Massilia litorea: one gene and its partner. The protein of the gene in region 2 interacts with the protein of the main gene of each other region in a pairwise test. Links are inferred from orthologs where the notes say so. Each region holds a gene or a part of one and is shown on either strand. Other genes may lie near its edges.

Region 1 (5,486 bases), 2.2 Mb from region 2 along the record:
CCCAGCGCACGAAGTACTGGAAAGCGTTCCAGGACGGCGAGCGCGAGGTCGCGAAAGAGGCGGCGAAGCTGATGGCATCTCTGCCTGCCGGCAAGGAGCGCGATCTGGTCGAACAGTTCAACCGTGCTCACGAACAGATGGGCCGCGACTACCGTGCGGGCTTCGAGCAGTTCACTGCTGCCGGTTTCGATGCGGCCGCAGGCGACGCCGCCGTCAAGGGCAAGGACCGTGGGCCCTCCGAATTGCTGGTCAAGGCACGCGAACAGATCGTCGCCCATACCGAGGAAAGCGTGGCGGCCGCCGATGCGAGCAGCAAGCGCGCCACCTTCCTCAGTCTGATTGCGATGGTGCTCGGCTCGGCCGCGGCGATCGCCGCCGGCATCGTCGTGTCGCGGTCGATCGTGCGTCCGCTGGACTTCGCAGTCAAAGTGGCCGAAACGGTGGCCGGCGGCGACCTGCGTGCCCGCATCGAGGTCACCTCGAACGATGAGACCGGCCAGCTGCTGGCCGCGCTGAAGCACATGAACGAGAGCCTGAAGCAGATCGTCACTCAGGTGCGCAGCGGCGCCGAGACGATCTCGGTGGCGTCCAATGAAATCGCCCAGGGCAACCTCGACCTGTCCTCGCGCACCGAACAGCAGGCCGGTGCGCTCGAGGAAACCGCATCCTCGATGGAAGAGCTGGCCTCGACCGTGAAGCAGAACGCCGACAATGCGCGCCAGGCCAAGCAGCTGGCGATCAGCGCCTGCGACGTCGCCGTCAAGGGCGGCGACGTGGTCGAGCGTGCGGTCGGCACGATGGCGGCGATCAGCGAATCGTCAAAGCAGATCGTCGACATCATCGGCGTGATCGACGGCATCGCCTTTCAGACCAATATCCTGGCACTCAATGCGGCCGTCGAGGCAGCGCGTGCCGGCGAACAGGGCCGCGGGTTTGCCGTGGTCGCATCGGAGGTGCGCAATCTGGCCCAGCGCTCGGCGGTAGCGGCCAGGGAAATCAAGGGCCTGATCGGGGCCTCGGTCGAACGTGTCGAAGCCGGAAGTGCGCTGGTGAGCGAGGCGGGCGCCTCCATGACCGACATCGTCGCCAGCGTCAAGCGCGTGATGGACATGATGAGCGAAATCAGCGCGGCCACGTCGGAGCAGGGCGCCGGTATCGAGCAGGTGAACATGGCCGTGACCGAGATGGACACGGCAACCCAGCAGAACGCCGCCCTGGTCGAGGAAGCGGCGGCAGCGGCCCAGGCCCTGCGCGAACAGACGATGACCCTCAATGAAGTCGTGAGCGTGTTCAAGCTCGACGGCGACAGCAGCGTGGCAGCGGCCGCTAACGATGCACCGGCGGTACAGTTCGTCAAGCCTGCGCCTGCCATCCGTCCGGCCCCGCGTGCCCTGGCAGCCGCAGGCGTCAAGCGCCCGGCACCACAGCGCGCTGCGGCCGGCGGCGGTGACTGGGAAGAGTTTTAAGCCAGCGTTTTTGCCTTGACAGCCCGCGCCGGTGCAAGCTGCGCGGGTTTTTTTGCGCCTGCGTCAGGCAGCGGGCAGCGCAACTGGCGGCACAGCATCCGGCGCAACCAGGCCATCCGGCGCCGGCGTCTTGTCGCGGAATTCGCATAGATCGTTGATGATGCAGTTCCAGCACTTCGGCCGGCGCGCGACACAGGTATAGCGCCCGTGCAGGATCAGCCAGTGGTGCGCGTCCTGCAGGAATTCCTTCGGCACGAATTTCAGCAGTTTCATCTCGACCTGGTCGACGTTCTTGCCCGGTGCGATTTTCGTGCGGTTCGAGACGCGGAAGATATGGGTGTCGACCGCCATCGTCGGCTCGCCGAAAGCCGTGTTCAGGACCACGTTCGCCGTCTTGCGACCCACGCCCGGCAGGGCTTCCAGCGCTTCGCGCGCGCGCGGCACTTCGCCGCCGTACTGGTCCACCAGGATCTGGCAGGTCGCGATCACGTTCCTGGCCTTGGTGTTGTACAGGCCGATGGTCGAGATATAGGTTTTCAGCTCGTCGAGACCGAGATCGAGGATTTTTTGCGGTGTGTTCGCCACCGGCCACAGGCGGCGCGTGGCCTTGTTCACGCCGACGTCGGTCGACTGCGCCGACAGCAGCACGGCGATCAGCAGTTCGAACGGCGTCGTGTATTCCAGTTCGGTGGTCGGATGCGGATTGGCGGCGCGAAAGCGCGAAAAAATCTCGAAGCGTTTGGCTGGATTCATGCGTCAGTCTTTTTGTTCGGAAGCGTTGCCGGCCGCGCGCAGGCGCGCACGCTCCATGGCCGCGGCGATGATCGCGCGTTTGCGCTCCTTCTCGGCCAGTTCTTCAGGCGTGTTCGTTGCCTCGGCGGTAACTTCGCGCATCTTCTCGACGGCTTTGGCCGCCAGGCGCGCATCGTTTTCCTCGCGCTCGCGGGTCAGGCGCTGGGTGCGGAAATCGTGGCGCGCCCGCGCGGCGTCCGCCGCTTCCTGCGACCAGGCGGCCCAGCCGGTGGCGTCACCCGTGACCGGCACCATGCTGATGCAGTCGACCGGGCAGGGCGCCACGCACAGGTCGCAGCCGGTGCACAGGCTCGGCAAAATCGTGTGCATCTGCTTGGCGGCGCCCAGGATCGCGTCGACCGGGCAGGCCTGGATGCACAGCGTGCAGCCGATGCACAAGGCTTCGTCGATAAAGGCGACCGGGCGCGGGCGCTCGACGCCGTTGGCGGGGTTGATCGGGATGACCCGGCGCCCGGTGACGGCCGCGAGCCGGCGCACGCCCTCGAGGCCGCCGGGCGGACACTGGTTGATCTCGGCTTCGCCCGCGGCAATCGCTTCGGCATAGGGCCGGCATGCCGGATAGCCGCATTTCGTGCATTGCGTCTGCGGCAGCTGGTCTTCGATCAGGTCGGCAAGGGTCTTGGTCACGGCGCGGCTGACAATGTAAAGCCGTCATTATCCGACAAAAGGCGGGGGCGTGCGAAGCCTGGTAGCGAGCTCATCGCTTGCGTGGGGAAGCGTACAGAGTGGAAGCATCCCCTGTGGCCTACTGGGAACACCGCCGGTCACCAGCCCGGCTCCCACAACAGGAGAAATCCATGAAGAACAAGATGATTGCACGGGCGATGATCGCCGTCATGCTGGCCGGCAGCCTGCCGGCGATGGCGCAGGACCGGGGCTACCGCGATGGCTACGATAGCCGCGCCCAGGAGCGCCGCGATGATCGGCATGAGATGCGCAACGACCGGCGCGAGGAACGCCGCGACTACCGCGATGCCCAGCGCGAGGCGCGCCGCGACTACCGGGACGACCGCCGCGAGGCACGCCGTGAAGCGCGCGGCGCCGGTCCGCGCCACGACCTCTACCGCGGCGGGCGCCTGCCCTCGCACTATCACAACCGCCAGTACGTGGTCGACAACTGGCGTTCGCATCGCCTGAGCGCGCCGCCGCGCGGCTACCACTGGGTGCAGGTGGGCGGCGACTACGTGCTGGCCGCCGTGGCGACCGGCATCATCGCCAGTGTCCTGCTCGGCAACTGAGCTGTGCGAAAAGGGGGCCGGTAAGTGGCATATCGAACAGATGTGATCCTCACGCAATGGCTTAATGGGCCATGGGCCGCATGACGCGGCAATGCCAACAGGAGAACACATGAACGAATGGATTATCGCCCCCTTGCTTGAACCCGACCCGACCGGCATGATCGCGCACCGGGGCACGTCGCCGGAGGAAGCAGGCCAGCCCCCGCATGAGGGTGTGGTCGACGATCGCCGCCATGGCGACCGCCGCGACGGGCACGACGACGAAGCCGATCCCGATTTCGCGCGTGGCGACGACCGGCGTGGCGACCTGGTCTGAAGACGGCGGCCGGTAGCGGCGGCAGTAAAAAAAATGCCACGACAAAGTCGTGGCATTTTTCATGGGCGGTGTCAGCGGATCAGCCGAATTCGCGGATGAATTCGCCGATCTTCGGACAGATCGTCTCGCGCCAGCGGCGGCCCGAGAAGATGCCGTAGTGGCCGGCTTTCGGCGCCACGAAGTCGCGCTTCATGGTCTCCGGCAGGTTGCTGCACAGTTCGTGCGCGGCCTGGGTCTGGCCGGCGCCCGAGATGTCGTCGAGTTCGCCTTCGATGGTGAACAGGGCGACCGTCTTGATGTCCTGCGGACGCACCAGCTTGCCGCCGACTTCCCAGGTGCCCTTCGGCAGGCGGAATTCCTGGAACACGGTCTTGATCGTGTCGAGGTAGTATTCGGCCGGCATGTCGAGCACGGCGTTGTACTCGTCGTAGAACTGGCGGTGGCTCTCGGCCGACTCGTCGTCACCGCGCACCAGGTGCTGGTAGAACTCGCGGTGCGACTGTGCATGGCGGCCCGGGTTCATGGCGATGAAGCCGGCGTGCTGCAGGAAGCCCGGGTACACCTTGCGGCCATAGCCCGGGTAATTGCCCGGCACCGCGTAGATCACGGTGTTCTCGAACCACGAGAACGGCTTCTCGGTGGCGAGGTCGTTGACGGCGGTCGGCGACTTGCGCGGGTCGATCGGGCCGCCCATCATCGTCATCGTCTTCGGCAGCTTCGGATCGTTGGCCGAGGCCATCAGCGAGATCGCGGCCAGCACCGGCACGGTCGGCTGGCAGACGGAAATCACGTGCACGTCCGGGCCGAGGGCGCGGATGAAGTCCTGCACGTAATAAATGTAGTCGTCCAGGTGGAAGGGACCGCTTGATAACGGCACCATGCGCGCGTCGATCCAGTCGGTGATGAAGACGTCGTGATCCGGCAGCAGGGCGCGCACGGTGTCGCGCAGCAGCGTCGAGTGGTGGCCCGACAGCGGTGCGACCAGCAGCACGGTCGGCTGCGCCAGCGCGGCATAGGCCGCGTCCGGCAAGTCTTTCTTGAAATGCAGCAGCTTGCAGAACGGCTTGGTGACAGCCGCTTCCTCGACGATGTTCACCGTTTCACCCTTGATGGTGACGGTGTCGATGCCGAAGGCCGGCTTTTCGTAATCCTTGCCCAAACGGTACATCAGTTCGTAGCCGGCGGCGATACGCTGGGAGAACGGAGTGTGGGCAAAGGGGGAAACAGGATTGGAGAACAGCTTCGAGGACGCATCCGCCCATTGCATCAGCGGGGTCAGGAAGGAGCGTTGCATCTCGTGCAGTTGATAAAGCATAAATAATTCCTTCATGTGGTGCGTGTCGCCGGGGCGCGTTGCCCAGGCCCTTGCGCCTGGCATGGCTGCCGTATGGGCTGGCCGTCCCTTGCGCGAAAATTCATCAGCCAATTATAGGATAAGTTGATTGACGCGTGGAAATAACCATTTCCCTTGCAGGCTGCATGTGGGGCACGCTTAAGGGGGTTATACACCCGATTTTGATAGGCCGTCGGTGATACGGCACACATAAAAACAAATGCCCCGGAGGACCGGGGCATTGTGGTTTTCATGTAACTGAACGATCGTGCGTTTGTACGAAGATCAATCGAACACAGGCGTTTCGACGCCGAGGATCT
Region 2 (5,917 bases):
TTCGGCGCGCAGTTGCTGGGAAAGTTGGACTCCGTCGATCAGTTGGGCTGGCATGGTGGGGCTCATCACTGGACAAAGATGAAATTATACGGCGCGCACGGCGAATCCACGGAATCGCGCGCCGCGCTCCGTGGTTCATTGTCATATTTACAGAGTTGGTAGTGATGAGGGATGGCGGGCATGTGCATTGCATACCGGATCCCCGTCGGCCAGCGCATTTGCACAGGCGATTCCATATTATGAAATGATATATCGTAATTTGAAAAAGACCACTTCCACTGGTAGAATCTCGTGGCTTGATTCATATTGATTGTTCATCAAATACGCCGGCGGGCGATCTGGAGATCGACGTGGGCCACCAAAACCAAGGAGACGCACCAATGTCAGCTCAGCTCGATCAGTTGACGGCCCAGGCCGCCAATGACCCGGATTCGCTCGAAACCAAGGAATGGCTCGACGCGCTCGAAGCGGTCATCGAAAACGAAGGTACCGAACGCGCGCACTACCTGATGGAGCGCCTGGTCGACCTGGCGCGCCGCCGCGGCGCCCACGTCCCGTTCTCCAGCAATACCGCCTACGTCAACACCATTCCTGCCCACCTGGAGGCGCACTGCCCGGGTAACCTCGAATACGAAGAGCGCCTGCGCTCGTGGATGCGCTGGAACGCGATGGCGATGGTGGTGAAAGCCAACCGCGCCGACGGCGACCTCGGCGGCCACATCTCGTCCTTCGCCTCGCTGGCGAACATGCTCGGCATCGGCTTCAACCACTTCTGGAAAGCCCCGAGCGACAACCACGGCGGCGACCTGCTCTACATCCAGGGCCACAGCTCGCCCGGCATCTACGCGCGCGCCTACCTCGAAGGCCGCATCACCGAAGAGCAGATGCTGAACTTCCGCCGCGAAGTCGACGGCAAGGGCCTGTCTTCGTACCCGCACCCGAAGCTGATGCCGGACTTCTGGCAGTTCCCGACCGTCTCGATGGGCCTGGGCCCGCTGATGGCGATCTACCAGGCGCGCTTCCTGAAATACCTGCACGCCCGCGGCATTGCCGACACCGAAGCCCGTAAAGTCTGGGTCTTCTGCGGCGACGGCGAGATGGACGAGCCGGAATCGATGGGCGCGATCGGCATGGCCGCACGCGAACGCCTCGACAACCTGGTCATGGTCGTCAACTGCAACCTGCAGCGCCTGGACGGTCCGGTGCGCGGCAACGGCAAGATCATCCAGGAACTGGAAGCGGACTTCCGCGGCGCCGGCTGGAACGTCGTCAAGGTCGTCTGGGGCCCGGGCTGGGACGCCCTGCTGTCGAAGGACAAGGACGGCATCCTGCAGCGCGTGATGATGGAAACCGTCGACGGCGAATACCAGAACTACAAGGCGAAAGACGGCGCCTACGTGCGCAAGCACTTCTTCGGCAAGCACCCCGAGCTGCTGAAGATGGTCGCCAACATGAGCGACGACGACATCTGGCGCCTGACCCGCGGCGGCCACGATCCGCACAAGATCTACGCCGCCTTCAAGAACGCGCAAGAAAACAAGGGCACGCCGACCGTCCTGCTGGTCAAGACCGTCAAGGGCTTCGGCATGGGCAAGTCGGGCGAGGCGCGCAACACCGCGCACCAGACCAAGAAGCTCGATGATGAGGCGATCCGCGAAATGCGCGACCGTTTCGCCATCCCGATCCCGGACGACAAGCTGGCCGAGATCCCGTTCTTCAAGCCGTCCGACGACGCGCCTGAAATGAAATACCTGCACGAGCGCCGCGCGGCCCTCGGCGGCTACCTGCCGCAGCGCCGCCAGAAGGCCGACGAAACCCTGATCGTGCCGCCGCTGGAGTCGTTCAAGTCGGTGCTGGACGCAACCGCGCCGGGCCGCGAAATCTCGACCACGCAGTCCTATGTCCGCGTGATCACGAGCCTGCTGAAGGACCAGAGCCTGGGCCAGCGCATCGTGCCGATCCTGGTCGACGAATCGCGTACCTTCGGCATGGAAGGCCTGTTCCGCCAGATCGGCATCTTCAACCAGCAGGGCCAGTTGTACGAGCCGGTCGATAAAGACCAGGTCATGTACTACCGCGAAGACAAGGCCGGCCAGATCCTGCAAGAGGGTATCAACGAAGCAGGCGGCATGAGCTCGTGGATCGCGGCTGCAACGTCCTACTCGTCGAACAACCGCCAGATGGTGCCGTTCTACACCTTCTACTCGATGTTCGGCATGCAGCGCGTGGGCGACCTGGTCTGGCTGGCGGGCGACATCCGCGCCCGCGGCTTCCTGATGGGCGGCACTGCCGGCCGCACGACGCTCAACGGCGAAGGCCTGCAGCACGAAGACGGCCATAGCCACATCATCGCCGCGACGGTGCCGAACTGCCTGCCGTACGACCCGACCTTCGGGCACGAAGTGGCGGTGATCATTCATGACGGCCTGCGCCGCATGGTGACGGAACAGGAAGACGTGTTCTATTACATCACCATCATGAACGAGAACTACGAGCAGCCGGGCCTCAAACCTGGCACGGAAGAGGGCATCCTGAAAGGCATGTACCTGCTCCAGGAAGGCGACGCCAGCCTGCAGAACCGCGTCCAGCTGATCGGCTGCGGCACCATCCTGCGCGAGTCGATTTTTGCCGCCGAACTGCTGAAGAACGACTGGGGCGTCGCCGCCGACGTCTGGTCCGCCCCGTCGCTGACGCTGCTGGCGCGCGATGGCCAGGACTGCGAGCGCTGGAACATGGTCAACCCGGAAGCCGAACAGCGCGTACCGTACGTGACGCAGCTGATGCAGAACTCGACCGGCCCGATCGTCGCGACGACCGACTACATGCGCCTGTTCGCCGAGCAGATCCGCGCCTACATGCCGAAGGACCGCACCTATAAAGTGCTGGGCACCGACGGCTTCGGACGCTCGGACAGCCGCGTGAAGCTGCGCGAGTTCTTCGAAGTGAACCGTTACTACGTGACCGTTGCCGCCCTGCGCTCGCTGGCCGATGAAGGCAAGATCGAGATGTCGGTCGTGGCCCAGGCGATCGCCAAGTACGGCATCGATGCGAACAAGCCGAATCCTGTGACCCAGTAATGTAAATGAGTGGTAGTTCGCCGTTGCTCCACCCCGCGGGGGGGAGCAACGGCCATACATTCGCACCCATACAAAAAATAACGGAGCTAACACTATGAGCATTGTGGAAGTCAAAGTCCCGGACATCGGCGACTTCAAGGAAGTCGAAGTCATCGAACTGATGGTCAAAGTCGGCGACACGATCAAGGTCGACCAGTCGCTCGTGACCGTCGAATCGGACAAGGCCAGCATGGAAATCCCGTCCAGCCATGCGGGCGTGGTCAAGGAAATCAAGGTCAAGGTCGGCGACAAGGTCGCCGAGGGCTCGCTCGTACTGATGCTCGAAGAAGCTGGCGGCGCTGCCGCCGCACCAGCGGCCGCACCGGCGCCTGCTGCCGCGGCACCGGCCGCTGCTGAAGCTGCGCCTGCCGTTGCCCCGGCCGCCGCCGCACCGGCCGGCGCCGGCGCACTCGTCGAAGTCACCGTGCCGGACATCGGCGACTTCAAGGAAGTCGAAGTCATCGAACTGATGGTCAAGCCGGGCGACCAGATCAAGGTCGACCAGTCCCTGATCACCGTCGAATCGGACAAGGCGAGCATGGAAATCCCGTCCAGCCACGCCGGCACCGTCAAGGAAGTGAAGGTCAAGGTGGGCGACAAGGTCGCCGAGGGTTCGCTCGTGCTGGTGCTCGAAGCGGCCGGCGGTGCGTCCGCAGCTGCGTCGTCTTCCGCACCGGCTGCCGCCGCGCCGGCCCCCGCCGCCGCTGCGCCATCCGCACCGGCAGCCGCCGCGCCGGCTCCGGCTCCGGCCGCAGCCGCGCCAAGCCAGGGCGTCACCGGCTCGAAAGCCCACGCCTCGCCGTCGATCCGCAAGTTCGCCCGCGAACTGGGCGTCGACCTGGCACGCGTGCCGGGCACAGGTCCGAAGAACCGCATCACCCAGCAGGACGTGCAGAACTTCGTCAAGGGCGTGATGGCCGCTCCGGCCGCTGCCGCTGCGCCAGCGAAGGGCGGCACCGGCGTCGGTCTCGACCTGCTGCCATGGCCGTCGCTCGACTTCTCGAAGTTCGGCCCGACCGAACTGCTGCCGCTGTCGCGCATCAAGAAGATCTCCGGCCCGAACCTGCACCGCAACTGGGTCATGATCCCGCACGTGACGACCTTCGACGAAGCGGACGTGACGGACCTGGAACAGTTCCGCGTCGATTCGAACGCGGCATTGGCGAAGCAGAAGTCGGCGGTGAAACTGACCATGCTGGCATTCGTGATCAAGGCCTCGGTCGCCGCGCTGAAGAAATTCCCGCAATTTAATGCCTCGCTGAGCGGAGACGGCGCCAGCCTGATCCTCAAGCAGTACTACAACATCGGCTTCGCGGCCGACACCCCGAACGGCCTGGTGGTTCCGGTCGTGAAGGATGCCGACAAGAAGACCGTGTCGCAGATCGCCACCGAAATGGGCGAGCTTTCGGCACAGGCACGCGACGGCAAGCTGTCGCCTGCGAACATGCAGGGCGCGACCTTCACCATTTCGTCGCTCGGCGGCATTGGCGGCACCGCCTTCACGCCGATCATCAATGCGCCTGAACTGGCGATCCTCGGCCTGTCGAAGTCGGCCATGAAGCCGGTCTGGGATGGTTCCACTTTCCAGCCGCGCCTGATGCTGCCGCTGTCGCTGTCCTACGACCACCGCGTGATCGATGGCGCCGGCGCCGCGCGCTTCGCCGCCTACCTGGCCGAAGTGCTGGCCGACCTGCGCAAGACCCTTCTGTAAGGAGCGCCGAGAATGAGCACTGTTGAAGTAAAAGTCCCGAACATCGGCGATTTCAAGGACGTCGAAATCATCGAACTGATGGTCAAGCCCGGCGACACGATCAAGGTCGACCAGTCGCTGGTCACCGTGGAATCCGACAAGGCCTCGATGGAAATCCCGTCGACCCACGCCGGCGTGGTCAAGGAACTGTCGGTCAAGGTGGGCGACAAGGTGAACGAAGGTTCGCTGCTGCTGATGCTCGAAGAGGGGGCCGGGGCTGCTGCACCTGCTGCTCCGGCCGCTGCGCCTGCAGCTGCGCCGACCGCCGCTGCCGCACCGACCGATTCGTATGCGCCAGCGCACAAGGCTGACGCCGCCGCTCCCGCGAGCGCGCCCGTTCCGGGCGCCGCCAGCTACAGCGGCCAGGTCGACATCGAATGCGAAATGATGGTGCTGGGCGCCGGTCCCGGCGGCTATTCGGCCGCTTTCCGTTCCGCCGACCTCGGCATGAACACGGTGCTGGTCGAGAAGTACGCGACCTTGGGCGGCGTCTGCCTGAACGTGGGCTGCATTCCGTCCAAGGCACTGCTGCACGTGGCGCACATCATGGACGAGACCGCGCACATGGCCGACCTGGGCGTGAGCTTTGCCGCACCAAGCGTCGACATCGACAAGCTGCGCGGCTACAAGGACGGCGTCATCAAGAAGATGACCGGCGGCCTCTCCTTCATGGCCAAGGCGCGCAAGGTGAATGTGGTGCAGGGCGTGGGCCAGTTCCTGAGCCCGAACCACATCGAAGTCACCGCTGCCGACGGCGCGAAGAAGGTGGTGAAGTTCGCGAAAGCGATCATCGCCGCCGGATCGAGCGTGGTAAAACTGCCTTTCGTGCCGGAAGACCCGCGCATCGTCGACTCGACCGGCGCGCTGGAACTGCGCCAGGTACCGAAGAAGATGCTGGTCATCGGCGGCGGCATCATCGGCCTGGAAATGGCAACCGTCTACTCGACCCTCGGTGCACGCATCGACGTCGTCGAGATGATGGATGGCCTGATGCAGGGCGCGGACCGCGAGGCGGTGAAAGTCTGGCAGAAGTACAACGCGCACCGCTTCG

What was found. The genes of interacting proteins can lie anywhere in the genome.
Region 1: the proteins of aceE (region 2) and nth interact in binary tests that used the Escherichia coli proteins (3 or more experiments, as listed by UniProt). The link is inferred for Massilia litorea from one-to-one orthologs.

Annotation. Positions count from the first base shown.
Region 1 is NZ_CP062941.1:131,927-137,412, reverse strand. Bases 375-3,182 are described here. They hold nth (endonuclease III), read right to left. Parts: upstream 2,220-3,182; coding sequence 1,530-2,219; downstream 375-1,529. Other genes in these bases: LPB04_RS00525 (RcnB family protein), read left to right, coding at 3,077-3,182; rsxB (electron transport complex subunit RsxB), read right to left, coding at 2,223-2,906; LPB04_RS00540 (methyl-accepting chemotaxis protein), read left to right, coding at 375-1,466. In the rest of the region: more of LPB04_RS00540, read left to right, coding at 1-374; more of LPB04_RS00525, read left to right, coding at 3,183-3,517; LPB04_RS00520 (hypothetical protein), read left to right, coding at 3,627-3,833; LPB04_RS00515 (polyhydroxyalkanoate depolymerase), read right to left, coding at 3,913-5,148; LPB04_RS00510 (NAD(P)/FAD-dependent oxidoreductase), read right to left, coding at 5,452-5,486. UniProt on the Escherichia coli protein: DNA repair enzyme that has both DNA N-glycosylase activity and AP-lyase activity. The DNA N-glycosylase activity releases various damaged pyrimidines from DNA by cleaving the N-glycosidic bond, leaving an AP (apurinic/apyrimidinic) site.
Region 2 is NZ_CP062941.1:2,328,663-2,334,579, forward strand. The notes cover bases 1-3,277. They hold aceE (pyruvate dehydrogenase (acetyl-transferring), homodimeric type), read left to right. Parts: upstream 1-380; coding sequence 381-3,077; downstream 3,078-3,277. Other genes in these bases: folD (bifunctional methylenetetrahydrofolate dehydrogenase/methenyltetrahydrofolate cyclohydrolase FolD), read right to left, coding at 1-54; aceF (dihydrolipoyllysine-residue acetyltransferase), read left to right, coding at 3,172-3,277. In the rest of the region: more of aceF, read left to right, coding at 3,278-4,827; lpdA (dihydrolipoyl dehydrogenase), read left to right, coding at 4,840-5,917. UniProt on the Escherichia coli protein: Component of the pyruvate dehydrogenase (PDH) complex, that catalyzes the overall conversion of pyruvate to acetyl-CoA and CO(2).